DNA from 4 places in the Streptomyces sp. NPDC051180 genome. Region 1 is predicted to be linked to each of the others. Evidence: riboswitches for the same ligand, from Rfam matches in the RefSeq annotation. Region 1 holds a riboswitch; each other region holds the start of a gene.

Region 1 (4,629 bases):
AGCTGAGCGACACCCCGCCGGCCGGCGGGGTCGACGGCGAGACCCTCGCGCAGTGCAACGGCGACCTGCCGCACAGCTGGACCTCGCAGCACGCGGCCTGGAACAAGGGACGCCTCGACAACTGGGTGACGGGCGTGGGGAACACCCGCTCCCTGGGCCATCTGGACCGCGGAGACATCCCCTTCCACCACGCGCTCGCCGACCACTACACGATCTGTGACGCGTACTTCTGCTCCGCCCTCAGCGCCACCGGTCCCAACCGCACGTTCCTGTGGAGCGGGAAGATCGACGGCTCCAGCAAGGACGGAGGCGACGAGTCGGGCCTGACCTGGGAGACGTACGCCGAGGCGCTCCAGCGGGCCGGAGTGAGCTGGAAGGTCTACCAGAACGCCCAGGACAACTACGGCGACAACGGTCTGGCGTACTTCAAGAAGTTCGCCGACGCGCGGCCCGGCGACCCGCTGTACGACCGCGGCATGGGCTCGGTCGCCAAGGTGACCGGTTCGACCCCGGACGACATCGCCGCCGCGATCCGCGCCGACGTCCTCGCGGGCACGCTGCCGCAGGTGTCGTGGGTGGTCGCCAGCGAGGCGTTCTCGGAACACCCCTACGCTCCACCCGGCGACGGCGCGCACTTCGTCGATCTCGTCTACCGGGCGCTGGCGGCCGACGCCGAGGTCTTCGACTCGACGGTGCTCTTCCTGAACTACGACGAGAACGACGGCTTCTTCGACCACGTGCCGCCGCCGGTCGCTCCGCCGGGGACGCCCGGCGAGTACCTCGACGGCACCCCGATCGGCCTGGGCTTCCGCGTCCCCATGATTGTCATGTCCCCGTGGACCCGTGGCGGCTGGGTGAGCTCCGAGGTCTTCGACCACACCTCCGTGCTGCGCTTCATGGAGACCTGGACGGCCGCCCTCGGCACGCCGGCCACCTGCCCCAACATCAGCGCCTGGCGCAGGAAGGTGGCGGGGGATCTGACCGGCGTGTTCGACTTCGCGAACCCGGTCTACGGCGTGCCGGCCGGACTCCCGTCCACGGCGAAGGTCATCGGTCAGGCGACGTGCGGCCCGATGCCGAACCCGGCGCCCCAGAACAACGCGCTGCCCGCGCAGGAGTCCGGCACCCGCCCGGCGCGCGCCGTGCCGTACCAGGTCAACGGCAACCTCGACCGGTTCGAGTTCGGGGCCGCGGGCAAGATCCTCGCCTGGTTCTCGATGACGAACCAGGGGACGGAGGCCCGGCGCCCGGCGCACTTCTCGATCCACCCGCACCAGTACCGCGACACGGCCGCCTGGCAGTACACCGTCGACCCGGGAGGCACGGCGTCCGACTACTTCAACATCGGGCTGGGGTCGGGTTCCGGCAAGTACGACATCTCGATGATGGGCCCCAACCGCTTCCTGCGGCGCTTCATCGGCGACGCCTCCAAGGCCGGCAAGGCGGTGGAGGTCGCGGCGCGGTACGCGACCGAGCCGGGCACGGGGAAGACGGCCCTGTGGTTCAGGATGACCAACTCCTCGGGGGGCCCGGTCACCTTCACCGTCCGTTCGAACGCCTACCGCACCGACGGGCCGTGGACGTACACCGTCCCCGCGAACTCCAGCCGTGAGGACTTCTTCAACGCGGTGGCGTACCAGGGCGGCTGGTACGACTTCACCCTCCTCGCCGACATCGACGGGACCTGGTCGCGCCGGTACACCGGCCACATCGAGACCGGGGCGCCGAGCGTCACCGGCTGACCCGGTCCCCGGTGTGCCGGGCGGGCAGCCCGGCACACCGGCGGGGCGGTCAGCGGCCGGCCCGTGCGGCTCTGTCGATGGTGGCGTCGAGCAGGGCCACGGCCTCGTCGGCCGTTCGGCCGGGGGCCCGGTTCCACGGTCCGATCAGGTCGTGCCACCCCCGCGAGCGCAGCTCGGTCATGATCCAGGCCGCCGCCTCGTTCATCGTGTCCGCGCCGCCGTGGCCGAGCCGGTGCGCGGCGAGCAGGGCGCCGCACACGCAGCGGGCCCCCCGCCTGTCCCGCAGCTTGTACGGGGCGTTCTGCCAGCCCCATTCCGTGAGCACCAGGCGTGCGTAGCCGAGGTGGACCGACGGGCGCAGTTCGGGCCTGCCGATGCGGCGCCAGACGTGGAGCCGGTCCGGCAGGGCGGCCCCGACGCGGCCGGGCAGCCGACGCTCGGCCGGGAGGGTGGGCGGGAGCGCGTCGAGCGCGTCGGACACCAGCCGCTCCACCGGCACCGTCAGGAGATCCCGCCAGCTCTCGACGGCAGGGGGCGAGCCGGCGGAGGCGAGGGGCTCGTCGGTGGCCCAGTCGGCGACGATCCGCTGCCAGGCGGCGCTGTCGTGGAGCGCGGCGCCCTCGTGGTCGACGGCGTCGGGGCTGAGCCGGGGGGTGGAGGTGGAGGTGACGGGGTACATCCAGCGGCTCCTCGGTCGGGGTGGATCCATCTTTCATGACGAATGTCGGTTTTGCGACTTTTGCCCTTGAGTGCCCGCCTGCCGGAGGGGGCTTTTCCACCCACTCCCCCATTAACAGAATTACCGTGCATATTCGGACATTGAGACCCTGGTGACGCGACTCACTCCCCGACCGGGATCACGGCGGCCGGAATCCGTGCGAGCCATGGGGCATAAGGAAGTTAGCCGCACCGGAGAGCCGGTCGATCTTGAATTCCGTGAATTCGGTGATCCTTTTACTGCGGAGGACGACCCGGTCCTCTTGTTATCCGTCGCATTACTGGCCTACGGTCACCTCCATTCGAGCGGATCGCCTAATCCTGCCACTGCTCGAAATACCTCCCTTTTCACCCGACGGCAGGAGCGGGGGACCCACGAATACGCCGGCCCGGATTCCGGAACGGCTCGGGGTGCAGCCGCGTGCGCGCGGCCGGACAGCTCCCGTCCGAACCCGACAGCTCACCCCGCAGGCGCCGGAGAGGAATCCCGTCATGCCTGCTCACGGTAAGCACCGCCGCCCCCGTCGCCGTCCCGTCTCCCAGAGCCTCGCTCTGGTCGGCACGGGTGGCGTCGCCCTCGCCCTCCCGCTGATCACCCCGGCCGTCGCCGGCGCCGCGCCCGTCTCGGGCGCCCCGGAATTCGCCGCCCGGACGGTTTCCGCCCCCGCGGCCGCGCCCGCCGCCGCCAAGGCCCCGGCAGCCCCCGCGGCAGCCCGCACCTACACGGTCGTCAGCGGTGACTCGCTTTCCCTGATCGCCCAGAAGAAGGGAATTCAGGGCGGCTGGAAGGGCCTTTACAAGACCAACCGCACCGCCGTGGGTGACAATCCGTCACTTATTCACCCCGGGCTCGAACTGACGCTTCGTCGGGATTCCGCCGAGGCCGCCGCGCCCAAGGCGAAGAAGGCCGCCACGACCGAGCGGGCGAGCCGCTCCGAGCGCCGTGCGGCGGCCCCGGCCTCCACCGGTACGGGTGCCTCCGCCGCCGCTCCGGCCGCCGCCGCGCCGGCCAAGGCCGCGCCCGTCGCCGCCACCAACTACGCCGACAACCTGGACGGCTGGATCCGCGAGTCGCTGGCCATCATGGGCCAGCACGGCATCCCCGGCTCGTACGACGGCATCCTCCGCAACGTGATGCGCGAGTCCTCCGGCAACCCCCAGGCCATCAACCTGTGGGACTCCAACGCTGTGGCCGGCACGCCCTCCAAGGGCCTCCTCCAGGTCATCGAGCCGACCTTCCTCGCCTACCACGTGCCCGGCACGTCCATGGACCTCTTCGACCCGGTCGCCAACATCACCGCCGCCTGCAACTACGCGGCCGACCGCTACGGCTCCATCGACAACGTCAACGGCGCCTACTGACCCCCGAAGTGCGCGGTGAACCAGGAGGCGGCCAGCCCGGCCACCTCCTCCAGGGCGCCCCTCTCCTCGAAGAGGTGGGTGGCGCCCTCCACCACGGCCAGCCGGTTCTCGCACCGCAGCCGTGAGAGGGCACGCCGATTGAGGTCCAGCACCGACGCGTCCTCGCCACCCACCACCAGCAGGGTCGGTGCCCGCACCGAGGCCAGCCGGTCACCGGCGAGATCGGGTCGGCCGCCGCGCGAGACGACGGCACTCACCGGGCTCTCCGGAGCGGCCGCCGCCCACAGGGCGGCGGCCGCTCCCGTGCTCGCACCGAAGTAGCCCAGCGGAAGACCCGCGCCCACCGGCTCCCCGGCCAGCCATTCCGTGGCCCCCGCCAGCCGGCCGGCCAGCAGCGGCGCGTCGAAGACCAGCTCCCGATCGCCCGCCTCCGCCTCCGTGAGCAGGTCGAACAGCAGGGTCCCGAGACCCGCCCGGTGGAGCTCCCGCGCCACCGCCCGGTTCCGCGGGCTGCGCCGGCTGCTGCCGCTGCCGTGCGCGAACAGGACGATGCCGACGGCTCCGTCGGGCACGGCGAGCAGCCCCGCGGCCGGCATGGCGCCGGCGACCGGGATCCGCACCTCCGCGTCCCGGACCGCGGGCTGCCGCGCGGCGCGGTTGCGGTCGAGGCAGGCGATCACCTCGGCGTCGGCGGTCTGGGTGAAGTCCCGGTAGAACGGTCCGATCGCGTAGAAGACCTCCGGCTCGTGGACGCTGACGGTCTCGTCCGCCTCTCCCCCGAGCCGAGCCGTCCAGCCACGCGGTGCCA
Region 2 (4,629 bases), on a different contig from region 1:
TCGCATCAGAAATGTGATCTTCGCGTGATCGCGGGTCGACCGACTTGTGATGAGCGTTCGAATACCGCTACGTTTCCCGGCAGTCTCAGCCGTCACGCGAAAGGCGCTCCTATGCGTTCCGGGAACGGACGACACCGTCGCCCCCGTCAGGCCCCCGCCATCGTCGTCGCCGCCGGTGTCACCGGTTCGGCGATGGCGCTGCCGTTGCTCGCCACGGGCTCCGCATCCGCCGCCGACGCGGCCACCTGGGACCGGGTCGCCGAGTGCGAGTCCGGTGGCCAGTGGAGCGCCAACTTCGGCAACGGGATGTACGGCGGGCTCCAGTTCACCCAGGACAGCTGGGAGCGGAACGGCGGCCTCGCGTACGCCCCCAGCCCCGACCTCGCCAGCCGCGCCCAGCAGATCGCCGTGGCCGAGAAGGCTCTTGCCAAGGGCAGCACCGAGTGGGCCACCTGCGCGCCGATCGCCGGGCTGACGAACGACGGGAAGGCCACCGGGGTGGACCCCGGCCCGACCTCCGTCCCCACGGCCCCCACCGGTCCCGTCGCCGAGTCCAACCGGACCGACGGCACCCCGTCGGGCTCCGCCGGCTCCTTCCGGCACGCCCAGACGCCGAAGACCGCCACGGCCACGCCCACCGCGCCGGCCGTCCCGGAGGACCCGAACGCCTCGCTTCCCCCGACGGTCCCCGTCACCCCCGGCGTGCCCGTCACGCCCGGCACGCCCACGACGCCGGGCACGCCCACGACGCCGGTCACGCCCGACACGTCTGTTACGCCCGGTATGCCCGTTTCCCCCGGAGTGGAGGAGGGTGACGGGTCGTCGACGGCCCCCGGGTCCGGAAAGCATCGGGGCGACGCCGCTCCGGAGGAAACCGACAAGGCGGGCAATTCACCGGAATCCGGCAAGCATGCCTCGCCCACGGACGAGTTGGCGGACGCCTCCACCTCGACGCCGGCGACCGACGCCGCGAAGAATTCGGGCGCAAAGGACAGTGCGGACACTTCGGACGCGTACACCGTGCGGCCCGGCGACAGCCTGTCCGATATCGCGCAGTCGAACGAACTGCCCGGAGGGTGGACGGCCCTCTATGACGCCAACCGCCAGACGGTGGGCGCCGATCCGGACCTGATCCTGCCTGGTCAGAGCCTCGAACTGACGGTGGATCCGGTCACGGCCGAAGGGTAGTTCGGGACTGAATGTCCGGTTCTGGGCAAGTGAGACATGGGTCTCTTCGCCCCAACTGGCGTGTCCTGCCCGTGACCTTTGCCTCCGTCACCTCTCACCTGCACAAACACCCCCCGCCGGAGGGCAAGGAGGGGCGAAATTTCCGCAATGCGCCTCTTTGAACTTCCGGTGGGTCTGTGTCTACGGTCTTAACCGCTCGCCACCGCGGGCCCCGTCGACCGAAACGCCGAATCCTGCCGTCGGTCGATGGGAACAGTCGTCGCGTCAGCGCCGAAGGCAGGAGCGGGGGACCCAAGGTAAGTGCCGGCCCCGGCCGTCGAGAGACGGCCGACGACCGGCTTGGGGTGAAGTCGCGTGCAAGGACACGCGGCCGGGCAACTCATTGGCCCGAACCCGACAGCTCACCTCGCAGGCGTCGGTGAGGAGAATCTCCATGCTGTTTTCCGGCAAGGGCAAACACCGTCGTCCCTCCAAGGCCACCCAGGTCGCCACGCTCGTCGGCGTCACCGGTGTCGCCGTCGCCGCCCCGCTGATGACCGCGGGCACCGCCTCGGCCGCCACGGGCGCCGAGTGGGACCGGGTCGCCCAGTGCGAGTCCGGCGGCAACTGGGCCATCAACACGGGCAACGGCTACTACGGCGGCCTGCAGTTCTCGTCGTCGACGTGGGCCGCGTACGGCGGCACCGCCTACGCCCCCAACGCCCACCAGGCGTCCAAGTCGCAGCAGATCACCGTCGCCGAGAAGGTCCTCGCGGGCCAGGGCAAGGGTGCCTGGCCGAGCTGCGGCGTGGGTCTCTCCCGCACCACCTACACCGGTGGCACCACGGCCCCCGCCCCCGAGCGCAAGGCCACCCAGCCGACCACCCGCAGCGAGCAGCGCCAGGCCCCCAAGAAGGCCACCGCCGCGCAGGCCCCGCGGAAGGCCACCGCCGCGAAGACCGTCGTGACCCCGGCCGGCAAGACGGTCAAGCAGGGTGACGGCGAGTACCGGGTCAAGCCCGGTGACACCCTCGGCACCATCGCCCGGGACCACGGCGTCCAGGGCGGCTGGGCGAAGCTCTTCGACCTGAACAAGGACGTCGTCGAGAACGCCGACCTGATCTACGTGGGCCAGCAGCTCCACCTCAAGTGAGCCCGGCGACCCTCCCGCGGTGACCACCCCGGTCCGACGTGCCCTCCCCCGTGCACGCCGGGCCGGGGTTTCGCCGTGTCAGAGGGAGGGCGTTCGGGACACGGAGGCGGTTACCACCCAGTAGATCTGAGGCCCTTCGTCCCGTAATACCTGCCCTTGGGTCCTTTTTCGTCCCAGGGTGCGGGCGCCCGGCGGGCGGGAGCCCCCGAGCCGGTTAGGCTCTTGTCGCAAGGCCAAGCGACCCTGCACCGACCTTGCGTCACATCCAGCGTCACATCCCAGAAGGAGATGCTCGTGCCGTCCATCGACGTCGTCGTAGCCCGGGAAATCCTGGACTCCCGAGGCAACCCCACGGTCGAGGTCGAGGTCGGCCTCGACGACGGCAGCACCGGTCGTGCTGCCGTTCCGTCCGGTGCCTCCACCGGTGCCTTCGAGGCCATCGAGCTCCGCGACGGTGACCCCAACCGTTACCAGGGCAAGGGTGTCGAGAAGGCCGTCCTCGCCGTCATCGAGCAGATCGGCCCGGAGCTCGTCGGCTACGACGCCACCGAGCAGCGCCTGATCGACCAGGCCATGTTCGACCTGGACGCCACGGAGAACAAGGGATCGCTCGGCGCCAACGCCATCCTCGGCGTCTCCCTCGCCGTCGCGCACGCCGCCTCCGAGGCCAGCGACCTGCCGCTCTTCCGCTACCTCGGCGGCCCGAACGCGCACCTGCTGCCCGTCCCGATGATGAACATCCTCAACGGTGGGTCGCACGCCGACTCCAACGTGGACATCCAGGAGTTCATGATCGCCCCGATCGGCGCGGAGTCCTTCTCCGAGGCCCTTCGCTGGGGTGCGGAGATCTACCACACCCTCAAGGGCGTCCTGAAGCGCAAGGGCCTCTCCACCGGCCTCGGCGACGAGGGCGGCTTCGCCCCGAACCTGGAGTCGAACCGCGCCGCCCTGGACCTCATCATCGAGGCCATCAAGGAGGCCGGCTACGCCCCGGGCACCGACGTCGCGCTCGCGCTCGACGTCGCCGCGTCCGAGTTCTACAAGGACGGCGTGTACGAGTTCGAGGGCAAGTCCCGCTCGGCCGCCGAGATGACCGAGTACTACGAGGAGCTCGTCTCCGCGTACCCGATGGTCTCCATCGAGGACCCGCTGTACGAGGACGACTGGGCGGGCTGGAAGGTCCTCACCGACAAGCTGGGCGCCAAGGTCCAGATCGTCGGCGACGACCTCTTCGTCACCAACCCCGAGCGCCTCGCCCGCGGCATCGAGGAGGGCACCGCGAACGCCCTCCTGGTCAAGGTCAACCAGATCGGCTCGCTGACCGAGACGCTGGACGCCGTCGAGCTGGCCCAGCGCAACGGCTTCAAGTGCATGATGTCCCACCGCTCCGGCGAGACCGAGGACGTCACCATCGCCGACCTCGCGGTCGCGGTGAACTGCGGTCAGATCAAGACCGGCGCCCCGGCCCGCTCGGACCGCGTCGCCAAGTACAACCAGCTGCTGCGCATCGAGGAGATCCTCGACGACGCCGCCGTCTACGCCGGCCGCAGCGCCTTCCCGCGCTTCAAGGGCTGACAGGCGTCACCCCCGGCAGTTCCGTCCGTCCCCGCACTCGGTCCCGTACCGTGTGCGGGGACGTCCGCGTGAACAGGGGAGGCGACACGACATGGCCGCGAAGGACCGGGACCGGTTCTCGACCGCGACCCGGATCAGACTGCTCGGCGAGCAGACAGCCGCCCGTGTCTACCGCTCCCAGACCCGCCGTCAGGCCCGCCGCTCCCGGCTCACCGGCCGCGCGGCCTTCCTCGCCCTCGTCGTCTGCTCCCTCGTCGTGGCCCTCGCCTATCCCATGCGGAGCTACGTCTCCCAGCAGGGCGAGATCGCCGAACAGGAGCGCAGGGCCGCCGAGGCCGCCCGACGGGTCGAGGAACTGAGGGACGAGAAGGCCCGCCTCCAGGACCCGGCCTACGTCCGCCGCCTCGCCCGCGAGCACCTGCACTACGTGCTGCCCGGCGAGACCGGCTTCACCGTGGACGACCCCGACGCGGAGCAGCGGCCCCGCGCCGACCAGGGAACGGCCGACCGCCCCTGGTACGACAACCTCTGGGACGGCGTCGACCACGCCGACCGCCCCTGACCCGGCCTCTTGGTGGCCGACCCGACACACGAGCAAGGCAGACATGGAAACGCCCCCTCCGCAGACCGAACGCACCGAGCCCACCGAGCAGGACATCGCCGCCTTCGAGCTCCAGCTCGGCCGGCCGCCCCGCGGCCTGCGCGCCATCGCGCACCGCTGCCCGTGCGGCAAC
Region 3 (4,629 bases), on a different contig from region 1:
TCCTCGAAGCTGCGCTTCTGGGTGTAGCCGGCGTCCGTGAAGACCTTGATCATCTTGTTGTTGGCGGGGAGCACCTCGGCGGCGAAGCGCCGGATGTCCCGCTCGCGCGCCACGGCCGCGATGTGTTCGAGGAGGGCGGAGGCGACGCCGCGCCCCTGGTGGGCGTCCTGGACGAGGAAGGCGACCTCGGCCTCGTCGGCGGGCCGGGAGGCGGGCATCCCGCGGTCGTCGATGCGGTCGTAGCGCACGGTGGCGATGAACTCGCCGCCCACGGTCGCCGCGAGTCCCACCCGGTCCACGAAGTCGTGGTGGGTGAAGCGGTGGACGTCCTTGGCCGACAGGCGCGGGTAGGGGGCGAAGAAGCGGTAGTACTTCGACTCGTCCGAGACCTGCTCGTAGAAGCTGACGAGACGCTCGGCGTCGTCGGCGGTGATGGGTCTGATGCGCGCGGTGCCGCCGTCGCGGAGGACCACGTCCGCTTCCCAGTGGTCGGGGTAGGCGTGCTCCGGCGGGGCCGGTCGATCCGCCGCTTCCGACTGCTCCGACGCGCTCTGCATGGGGTCAGCCTACGGCCGCGACACGACCGCGGCACCGCTCGCGCGGCGGGTGTGCGCCGTGCAAGGTAGGGAGGGCCGAAGGGCGGTCCGATCCGGGCCGAAGGTCGGCGCGAGCACCACGCAGCACATGAGAGACTGGTCTAGACAACCCGCTTGAGACCCGAAGGGCAACACCATGGCTGAGCGCCGCGTCAACGTCGGCTGGGCCGAGGGCCTGCACGCCCGCCCCGCGTCCATCTTCGTCCGTGCCGCCACGGCTTCCGGCGTCCCGGTGACGATCGCCAAGGCCGACGGCTCCCCGGTGAACGCCGCGTCCATGCTCGCCGTGCTCGGCCTGGGCGCGCAGGGCGGCGAGGAGATCGTCCTGTCCTCCGACGCCGACGGCGCCGAGGTCGCGCTGGACCGTCTCGCGAAGCTGGTGGCCGAGGGCCTCGACGAGCTCCCCGAGACCGTCTGATCCGCTTCCCCGTGGAATCCCTTCGGATTCCGCACACGCAAAGCCGTGACTGCCGAAATCGAGGCGGTCACGGCTTTCGCTTTTCCCGGACGATCGATTTCGGGCAGCGCGAACAGCGCCCACCGAATTCCTGTTCTTTGTATACGGCCACTTCGTTAATTCCGGACGCTCGCCGTGTTGACGACATGTTGCGAAACCCTCACACGGTCGCGTCCCGATGTTTTCAGGCGGTGCAGCGACAGGGTGCGCTCCGCGTGGAGCGCGGTCAGCGCGCGGGCCCGCTCGGCGTCGCCGCGCGCCACCGCGTCCACGATCGCGCCGTGTTCGGACCAGACCTCGACCGGCTGGGCGGGCTGGTCCACCACGTACATCCAGGCGATCTTGTGGCGCAGCTGGGTGAGCAGCGCCGTCAGGGCCGGGCTGCCCGACGCCTGCGCGAGCGTCTCGTGGAACCAGCCGCCCAGCGAGCGCAGGTCCTCGCCCTGACCGCGCCTGGCACGCTCCTGCCCCAGCCTGACCAGGCCCCGCAGGACCTTGAGGTGGGCGTCGGTACGGCGCTGGGCGGCCCGCGCCGCCCCCAGGGGCTCCAGCAGCGACCGCATGTCGAGGAGGTCGGCCGCATCCTGCTCCGTCGGTTCGGCGACGTGCGCGCCCGCGTGCCGGCGGGTGAGGACGAAGCCCTCGGACTCCAGGGTGCGCAGGGCCTCGCGGACCGGGACGCGCGAGACCCCGTACCGGCGGGCGAGCTGTTCCTCGGTCAGCCGGCTGCCCCGCTCGTAGACACCGGAGACGATGTCGTCCCGGATCGCCGTGCATACCGACTGCGCGGGAATGCGCATATCCGACCTCCGCCTTGGTCCGCGCGAGACAATTCGAGCGGCGCCTGTTCTGCGCCTGATCTTCGACTCTATTGCAGCGCGCCCGAATTTCCGATGCCCCGAAGGAATCCTTGGCGAACGTCACCGGCTTCGGGACAGCGAAAAGCCCCGGCTCAGTACGAGCCGGGGCTTTTGCGACGCGATGCGCGGGCGGTGCGGGTCAGACCGCGACGCCGCGGGCGCGGAGGTACGCGATCGGGTTGATGTCGGAGCCGTAGTCCGCGCCCGTGCGCGCCTCGAAGTGGAGGTGCGGGCCGGTGGAGTTGCCGGTCGAGCCGGAGACGCCGATCGGCTGGCCGGGCTCGACGGTCTGGCCGACGTGGACCCCGATGGAGGAGAGGTGCCCGTACTGGGTGAACGTGCCGTCGTTCATCCTGATGACGATGTTGTTGCCGTACGCGCCGCCCCAGCCGGCCTCGACGACGGTGCCGGAGCCCACGGAGACGACCTGCGTGCCGTAGGCGGCGTGGAAGTCGACGCCGGAGTGGCTGCCGGAGGACCAGAGCGACCCGCCGGTCTTGTAGCCGGTGGAGATGTACGAGCCGGCGACGGGGAGCTGGAAGGAGGCCAGGCGGCGGCGCTCGGCCTCGCGGGCGGCGCGCTCGCGCTCCAGCCGGATCTCCTTGGCGCGGGCCTCGGCCTTGCGCTTCGCCTCGGCCTTGGCCTTCGCCTTGGCGATGGCCTCGACGGCCTCCCGCTCCTGGGCGGCGGCCTGGGCGTTGATCCGGTCCACGAGGGAGTCCTCGGTGATCACCTGGGTGAGGCCGGTGTCCTCGGGGGAGCGGTTGTCCGTGTCGGCGGCGAGCGCCGGGGAAGCGAGGGTTCCGATGACGCCGGTGGTGGCGAGGGTCGCGACGCCTGCGATGCCCACGCCGCGGCGTGCCATCCGGCTCGGACCACGATGCTTCCCGGTGGCACGGGTGAACGCCATGTAGGGGCTGGTCCTTTCCTTCCTTCTCGCCTACCGGGTTAGCTGACGGGTTCGGAGCAGGAAGGTCTCCTACGGGCCCCTCCGCACGAGACGAAGGCGTCCGATTCACCCCAGGGACTCGATGTGGGTCCCCGGCTCCCCAGGCTCGCGCCTGACGGGGACTCGGCGATGACTGTCCGATGCCGCGGCTGCGGCACGTGCAACTGACGAACAGCCGCACCGACGCTATGCGGATCGTCTTTCAATCACCAACCGGACAGGCTTTTTGTAAGACATGCCACAGGGCATACGATCACCGTTGCCCTCAATACGGACAAAGGGGAGGACCCCGGCGAACAGCTCGCCGGGGTCCTCCCGTTGCCTCACGAGGGCCGGAATCAGCCCGTCACGACGGTCACTTCGCCGATGCCGAGCTCCCGCACCGGCTCCGCGATCTGCGCCGCGTCGCCCACGAGCACCGTCACGAGCCGGTCCACGGGGAAGGCGCTGACGACGGCCGCGGTCGCCTCGACCGTGCCCGTCTCCGACAGCCGCGCGTACAACTGGGCCTGGAAGTCGTCCGGAAGGTGCTGCTCGACCTGGTCGGCGAGCGTCCCGGCGACGGAGGCGGCCGTCTCGTACTTGAGCGGCGCGACGCCCACCAGGTTCTGCACGGCCGTCTCGCGCTCCGCGTCCGTCAGCCCCTCGGCGGCGAGGGTGCGCAGCACCTGCCACAGGTCGGCGAGGGCCGGGCCGGTGTTGGGCGTGTCGACGGAGCCGCTGATGGCCAGCATCGAGGCGCCGTTGCCCCCGGCGTCCGAGCGGAGCACCTGCCCGAAGGCCCGCACGCCGTACGTGTAGCCCTTCTCCTCGCGCAGGACCCGGTCGAGCCGCGAGGTGAGGGTGCCGCCGAGGCAGTACGAGCCGAGGACCTGGGCCGGCCAGACCCGGTCGTGCCGGTCCGGACCGACCCGGCCGATGAGCAGCTGGGTCTGGACGGCGCCGGGACGGTCCACGATGACGACCCGTCCGGTGTCGTCGGCGGTGATCGGCGGCATCGGGAGCGGCTCGGCCGGCTCGCCGGTCCAGGCGCCCAGCGAGTCCGCGAGGACCTTGTCGAGGTCCACGTCCGTCAGGTCGCCGACGACCACCGCGGTGGCCGTGCCGGGCCGCACGTACGCCTCGAAGAAGGCGCGGACGGCGGCGGCGTCGATGGCGGCGACGGTCTCCTCGGTGCCCTGACGCGGCCGGGACATCCGGGACTCGGCCGGGAAGAGCTCCTTGGAGAGCTGCTTGGCGGCGCGGCGGCCCGGGTTGGCCGTCTCGTGCGGGATCTCGTCGAGACGGTTGCGCACCAGGCGCTCGATCTCGGTGTCCAGGAACGCCGGCGCGATCAGGGCCTCGGAGAGCAGCCCCAGGGCCTTGGGCAGCCGGGAGGCGGGCACCTCGAGGGAGACCCGCACACCCGGGTGGTCGGCGTGCGCGTCGAGCGTGGCGCCGCACCGCTCCAGCTCGGCCGCGAACTCCTCCGCGCTGTGCTGGTCGGTGCCCTCCGAGAGCGCCCTGGCCATGATGGTGGCGACACCGTCGAGACCGGCGGGCTCGGCGTCCAGCGGGGCCGGCAGGAAGATCTCCACCGCCACGACCTGCTGGCCGGGGCGGTGACTGGTCAGCAGCGTCAGACCGTTGTCCAGCGTCGTCCGGTCCGGGGCGGGAAAGGCCCAGGGCCTGGCGACACCCGGCGCCGGCTGCGGGTGGAAGTCCATGCTGGTCAAAGACACGGCAGCGTCGGTCACTGGTCCGCTCCCTCTTCCTCGTCGCTGTCGC
Region 4 (4,629 bases), 440 kb from region 1:
CCACATCGAGCAGTTCGTCGTCGGTCGTCGCCAGCACGGCGAGCGCTTCTTCACGGGTCGGCAGCTCGCGCCGCAGCCCCTTCTCCACCAGCGTGTTCAGCAGGTCCATAACCGCTGATCCTTGCCTACAGCCCACCCCCGGGCCAAGGAGGAACCGAACAAACGCCCCCGATCGGGGTGTGTGGATGACCACATCCCGACCTCGGCCTCCTCCGGCTAGTGTCTGTGCGCTGCCTACAAAAGGATCGCCGCATGCCACAGGCCGACGACGCGCGGGCCGCGGGCCCGCGCCGTACCGCGTTCGACTGGACCGACGCCGAGGCGCGCCGCCGGGCGGAAGCCGGTCTGGTCCGGACGCTGCGGCCCCGGGCGGCCGAGTCGGACCTCCTCGACCTGGCGGGCAACGACTACCTCGGGCTCACCCGCCGGCCGGAGGTCACCGAGGCGGCGGCCGAGGCGGCACGGCGCTGGGGCGCCGGCTCCACCGGCTCGCGCCTCGTCACCGGCACCACCCGGCTGCACGCCCGTCTGGAGCGCGAACTCGCCGACTTCTGCGGCTTCGAGGCAGCCCTCGTCTTCTCCTCCGGCTACACCGCCAACCTCGCCGTGCTCACCGCGCTCGGCGGCCGGGACTCCCTGATCGTCTCCGACGCCGCCAACCACGCCTCGATCGTCGACGGCTGCCGCCTCGCCCGCGCCGAGACCGCCGTCGTCCCGCACGCCGACCCCGAGGCCGTGCGCAAGACCCTGGACGCGCACCCCGGGCGCCGCGCCCTGGTCGTCAGCGACTCCGTCTTCTCCGTCGACGGCGACAAGGCGCCGCTGCCGGAACTGGCCGCGGCCTGCCGCGCGCACGGCGCCGGTCTGGTGGTGGACGACGCCCACGGCTTCGGCGTGCTCGGCGAAGGCGGCCGGGGAGCCCTGCACGAGGCCGGTCTGGCCGGCGACGAGGACGTCGTCGCGACCCTCACCCTGTCCAAGTCCCTGGGCAGCCAGGGCGGCGCCGTCCTCGGGCCCGCCCGGGTCGTCGAGCACCTGGTGAACGCAGCCCGCACCTTCATCTTCGACACCGGGCTCGCCCCCGCCGCCGCGGGCGGCGCGCTGGCCGCCCTGCGGGGGATCGCCGCGGAACCGGGCCTCGCCGAGCGGGCCCGGACCGTCGCGACCGTCCTGCACCGGCGGCTCACCGACGCCGGGCTGACCGCGGCCCGCCCCGACGCCGCCGTCGTCTCGGTCCGCGCCCCCTCCCCGGAGGCCGCGCTCGCCTGGGCCGCGGACTGCCGCGAGCAGGGCCTGGTCGTCGGCTGCTTCCGGCCGCCCTCGGTGCCCGACGGCATCTCGCGGCTGCGCCTGACGGCCCGGGCCGACCTGACCGACGCGCAGATCGAGTGCGCGGTGGAGACGATCCTGCGGACGGCGCCCGTCGGCTGAGTCGCCCGGCGCCGCCCGGACGGGGCGGCCGGATGCCCGCCGGCCGACGCGACGGCGGCCCAAGCGTGTGCGCGGGCCGCAGAGTTCACCGCTTCGGGCGACAGACAGGGACATATCTTGGTGGAACCCCGCCCGGGGCGGCACGATCGGTGGCACTCTGACGCGAAGTGCAATCCGGGACGATGTTCCCGGCGGGAAAGGGACAGCGTCGCATGGCAGATCACCAGGAAGCATCCGTCACGCTGCCGAGCGAGCCCGCCTCGGTCCCCACGGCCCGGCGGTACGTCGCGGACGTCCTCACCGGCTGGGGACTCGACGACACCGCGGACACCGCCGACGCGATCCGTCTGATCGTCTCGGAACTGGCCACCAACGCCGTCCTCCACACCTTCGGCCTGTCGCCGACGTTCACCGTCGACGTCCGTCTGGTGCGCGAGGAGGTCCTCCACATCGGGGTGACCGACAGCCACCCCCGCAGGCCCCGCCGTCTGCCGGCGGCGGTCCAGCAGGACAACGGCCGCGGCCTCGTCATCATCCGCTCGCTCGCGGCCGAGGCGGGCGGCCGGTTCTCCGTCACGCCGACCGACGACGGCGGCAAGACGGTCTGGATCACCCTCCCCTGGACGGCCGCCCCCGTACCGATCCGCTGACCCGCCCGCAGGGGCCGGCCGGCCGCCGGGACGGGGCGGCCGCACGGTGGTGCGGGGAGGGGCGGTCGTACGGGGCTCCGGCGGCTCGTGGAGGTTCCACGCCGGTGGTGCCGACGGGGACACCGGGGTGCCGGGGCGGTGGTCCGGCCGGAGAGCGGGGCGGCGCCACCCCGCTGCTCATGCCGGTCCGAGAGGCCGTGTCAGCGGCCGGGGGCCGTCAGGGACGCGGCCGTACACGGGTCGTCATCGGACGCGGCCGTAGTAGACCTTCGACGACCAGATCCTGTCGAGCTTCACCCACGAGCCCGTCTTGGGCGAGTGCCAGATCTTGCCCGCCCCGGCGTAGATGCCCACGTGGTAGACCCTCCCACCGGAGTGGAAGAAGACCAGGTCCCCCTGTTGTCTGCTGGACGCGGCGATGTGCCGGGTCTTGTTGTACTGCTGCTGCGCGGTGCGGGGCAGCGACTTGCCCGCCTTCTTGTACGCGTAGAGCGTCAGGCCGGAGCAGTCGAACCGGGTGGGTCCACTGGCTCCGTACCGGTACGGGGCTCCCTTCTTGGACTGGGCGACGCTGAGTGCCTTGTACGCGTGTGAGGTGGCTGCCTGGGCCTCCGGCGCCGCTCCCGGTGCGAGCAGCGTGCCGCCGACGGCGGCGAGGGTGAGAGCCGAGACGGCTCCGGCCCGGGACAGCAGGGACGGGACGTGCATCTGCGCAGTCATGCGCAACCCTTCGTCAGCCGCCTGCGAAGGATGACCTGTCGGGTTCGGGCTGGCGAAGATGCCCGGCCGCGGCTGCGGCTTCACCCCAAGGAGCGGCCTCGCTGCCGGAACAGCGCGTACGCCCCGTAAAAATCGGGTCCTCCACTCCTGCCGATCCACTCCTGTCGACCAGACGTCCGGGACAGCGGCAGGACTCGGCGTCCGCCCGGACCGCCCCGCCGCGGCGGCGGGGGCTTGTCGTCGTCAGGGATCTTGACTCACGACATGGGCGAAAACCGAGTTGAAACGGCGATATGTGAGGCTCCTCACGACTGATCCATTCAGGTGGACAGGCAGCCTTTGTGATCTTCCGAGGTTTGGCCGACGAGCCCCGCACCAGCGATGGAACGTTCGATTCCGCCAGATGTGTACACCTGCTGCGCAACTCACCCGCTGCATTTGTCGACTCGTCGACTACGCCGAACGAGCGAGGGATTCTGCGGCGCGCGTCGGCCGTCCGGCCCTCGACACGACACGCGGGAATGTCAACTCGCGCGGGTGTCGGGGACGGTGACCCGCCCCGTCCGGCGCTCGCCGTCCAACACCCGCAGGGCGCGCGCCAATGTGTCCGCGTGCACCTCGTTCTCGCCCCGCATGTGCATGAGCGTCAGGGCGGCACGCAGCGCCTCGACTCGCCCCACCAGGGCTTGTGCCGCCCGCAGGGCCCCATAGGTATGCGAACCCCTGGATGGGTTGATCTTCCCCAGGAGGTCGACGACTTCGAGGTAGGCGTCGACGAACTCGCCCTCGGCCCGGGTCAGGGCGGGCAGCGGCGGCAGCTCGGGGACCACGTCGGTCTCACCGCGCCACGCCGCCGGCGGGAGCCCGCCGGCGGCTGACGAGGTGGTCGACCAGGCCGTACGCGACCGCCGCGGGGGCGTCCAGGACCGTGAGGCGGTCCAGGTCGGCGTCGATCCGCTCCCGGCTCCGCCCCGTGTGTTCGGTGAGCATGGCGGCCACCAGGGCGCGCTGCCGCAGCAGTTCGCGCGCGTGGACGTCCAGATCGCTCGGCTGTCCCCGCATCGGCTCGTCCAGGGCGGGCTGTTCGAGCGTGACCCGGGCGCCGGGGAGGACCATGCGCTTGCCCGGGGTGCCGGCCGCGAGCAGCACGGCCGCGGTGGACTCGGCGCGGCCCAGGCAGGTCGTCTCCACGTCGGAGTGGAGCGAGCCCATCGTGTCGTGGATCGCCGTCATCGCGGTGACCGCTCCGCCGGGGGAGTTGATGTACAGCGCGATGTCCTGCCCCGGGGACGCGTGGTCGAGGTACAGCAGCTGCGCGATGACGTCGTTGGCCGAGGTCTCGTCGATCGGAGTCGACGGCGACAAGGCGCCGCTGCCGGAACTGGCCGCGGCCTGCCGCGCGCACGGCGCCGGTCTGGTGGTGGACGACGCCCACGGCTTCGGCGTGCTCGGCGAAGGCGGCCGGGGAGCCCTGCACGAGGCCGGTCTGGCCGGCGACGAGGACGTCGTCGCGACCCTCACCCTGTCCAAGTCCCTGGGCAGCCAGGGCGGCGCCGTCCTCGGGCCCGCCCGGGTCGTCGAGCACCTGGTGAACGCAGCCCGCACCTTCATCTTCGACACCGGGCTCGCCCCCGCCGCCGCGGGCGGCGCGCTGGCCGCCCTGCGGGGGATCGCCGCGGAACCGGGCCTCGCCGAGCGGGCCCGGACCGTCGCGACCGTCCTGCACCGGCGGCTCACCGACGCCGGGCTGACCGCGGCCCGCCCCGACGCCGCCGTCGTCTCGGTCCGCGCCCCCTCCCCGGAGGCCGCGCTCGCCTGGGCCGCGGAC

The links. A riboswitch is a leader RNA that binds a small molecule or an ion and turns the genes downstream of it on or off. The one in region 1 is predicted to bind cyclic di-AMP.
Positions count from the first base shown of each region.
Region 2: another riboswitch for cyclic di-AMP. It lies ahead of AB0424_RS26870 (transglycosylase family protein); the one in region 1 lies ahead of AB0424_RS02395 (LysM peptidoglycan-binding domain-containing protein).
Region 3: another riboswitch for cyclic di-AMP. It lies ahead of AB0424_RS15505 (M23 family metallopeptidase); the one in region 1 lies ahead of AB0424_RS02395 (LysM peptidoglycan-binding domain-containing protein).
Region 4: another riboswitch for cyclic di-AMP. It lies ahead of AB0424_RS00490 (C40 family peptidase); the one in region 1 lies ahead of AB0424_RS02395 (LysM peptidoglycan-binding domain-containing protein).

Region 1 is NZ_JBFBBC010000001.1:538,566-543,194, forward strand. It holds gene AB0424_RS02385 (phosphocholine-specific phospholipase C) at 1-1,742, shown strand, start outside; gene AB0424_RS02390 (hypothetical protein) at 1,792-2,421, opposite strand; cyclic di-AMP (ydaO/yuaA leader) riboswitch at 2,762-2,946, shown strand; gene AB0424_RS02395 (LysM peptidoglycan-binding domain-containing protein) at 2,952-3,821, shown strand; gene AB0424_RS02400 (phosphoribosyltransferase family protein) at 3,815-4,629, opposite strand, start outside.
Region 2 is NZ_JBFBBC010000018.1:57,242-61,870, forward strand. It holds gene AB0424_RS26865 (transglycosylase family protein) at 112-1,188, shown strand; cyclic di-AMP (ydaO/yuaA leader) riboswitch at 1,447-1,618, shown strand; gene AB0424_RS26870 (transglycosylase family protein) at 1,622-2,320, shown strand; gene eno (phosphopyruvate hydratase) at 2,609-3,895, shown strand; gene AB0424_RS26880 (septum formation initiator family protein) at 3,987-4,457, shown strand; gene AB0424_RS26885 (DUF501 domain-containing protein) at 4,501-4,629, shown strand, end outside.
Region 3 is NZ_JBFBBC010000007.1:176,070-180,698, forward strand. It holds gene AB0424_RS15490 (GNAT family N-acetyltransferase) at 1-557, opposite strand, end outside; gene AB0424_RS15495 (HPr family phosphocarrier protein) at 733-1,014, shown strand; gene AB0424_RS15500 (GntR family transcriptional regulator) at 1,170-1,853, opposite strand; gene AB0424_RS15505 (M23 family metallopeptidase) at 2,053-2,823, opposite strand; cyclic di-AMP (ydaO/yuaA leader) riboswitch at 2,836-3,001, opposite strand; gene AB0424_RS15510 (pitrilysin family protein) at 3,201-4,598, opposite strand; gene AB0424_RS15515 (pitrilysin family protein) at 4,595-4,629, opposite strand, start outside.
Region 4 is NZ_JBFBBC010000001.1:96,034-100,662, forward strand. It holds gene bioB (biotin synthase BioB) at 1-109, opposite strand, end outside; gene AB0424_RS00480 (8-amino-7-oxononanoate synthase) at 253-1,431, shown strand; gene AB0424_RS00485 (ATP-binding protein) at 1,644-2,081, shown strand; gene AB0424_RS00490 (C40 family peptidase) at 2,325-2,801, opposite strand; cyclic di-AMP (ydaO/yuaA leader) riboswitch at 2,805-3,011, opposite strand; gene AB0424_RS00495 (hypothetical protein) at 3,326-3,631, opposite strand; gene AB0424_RS00500 (ATP-dependent Clp protease proteolytic subunit) at 3,639-4,166, opposite strand; partial or broken gene AB0424_RS00505 (aminotransferase class I/II-fold pyridoxal phosphate-dependent enzyme) at 4,153-4,629, shown strand, end outside.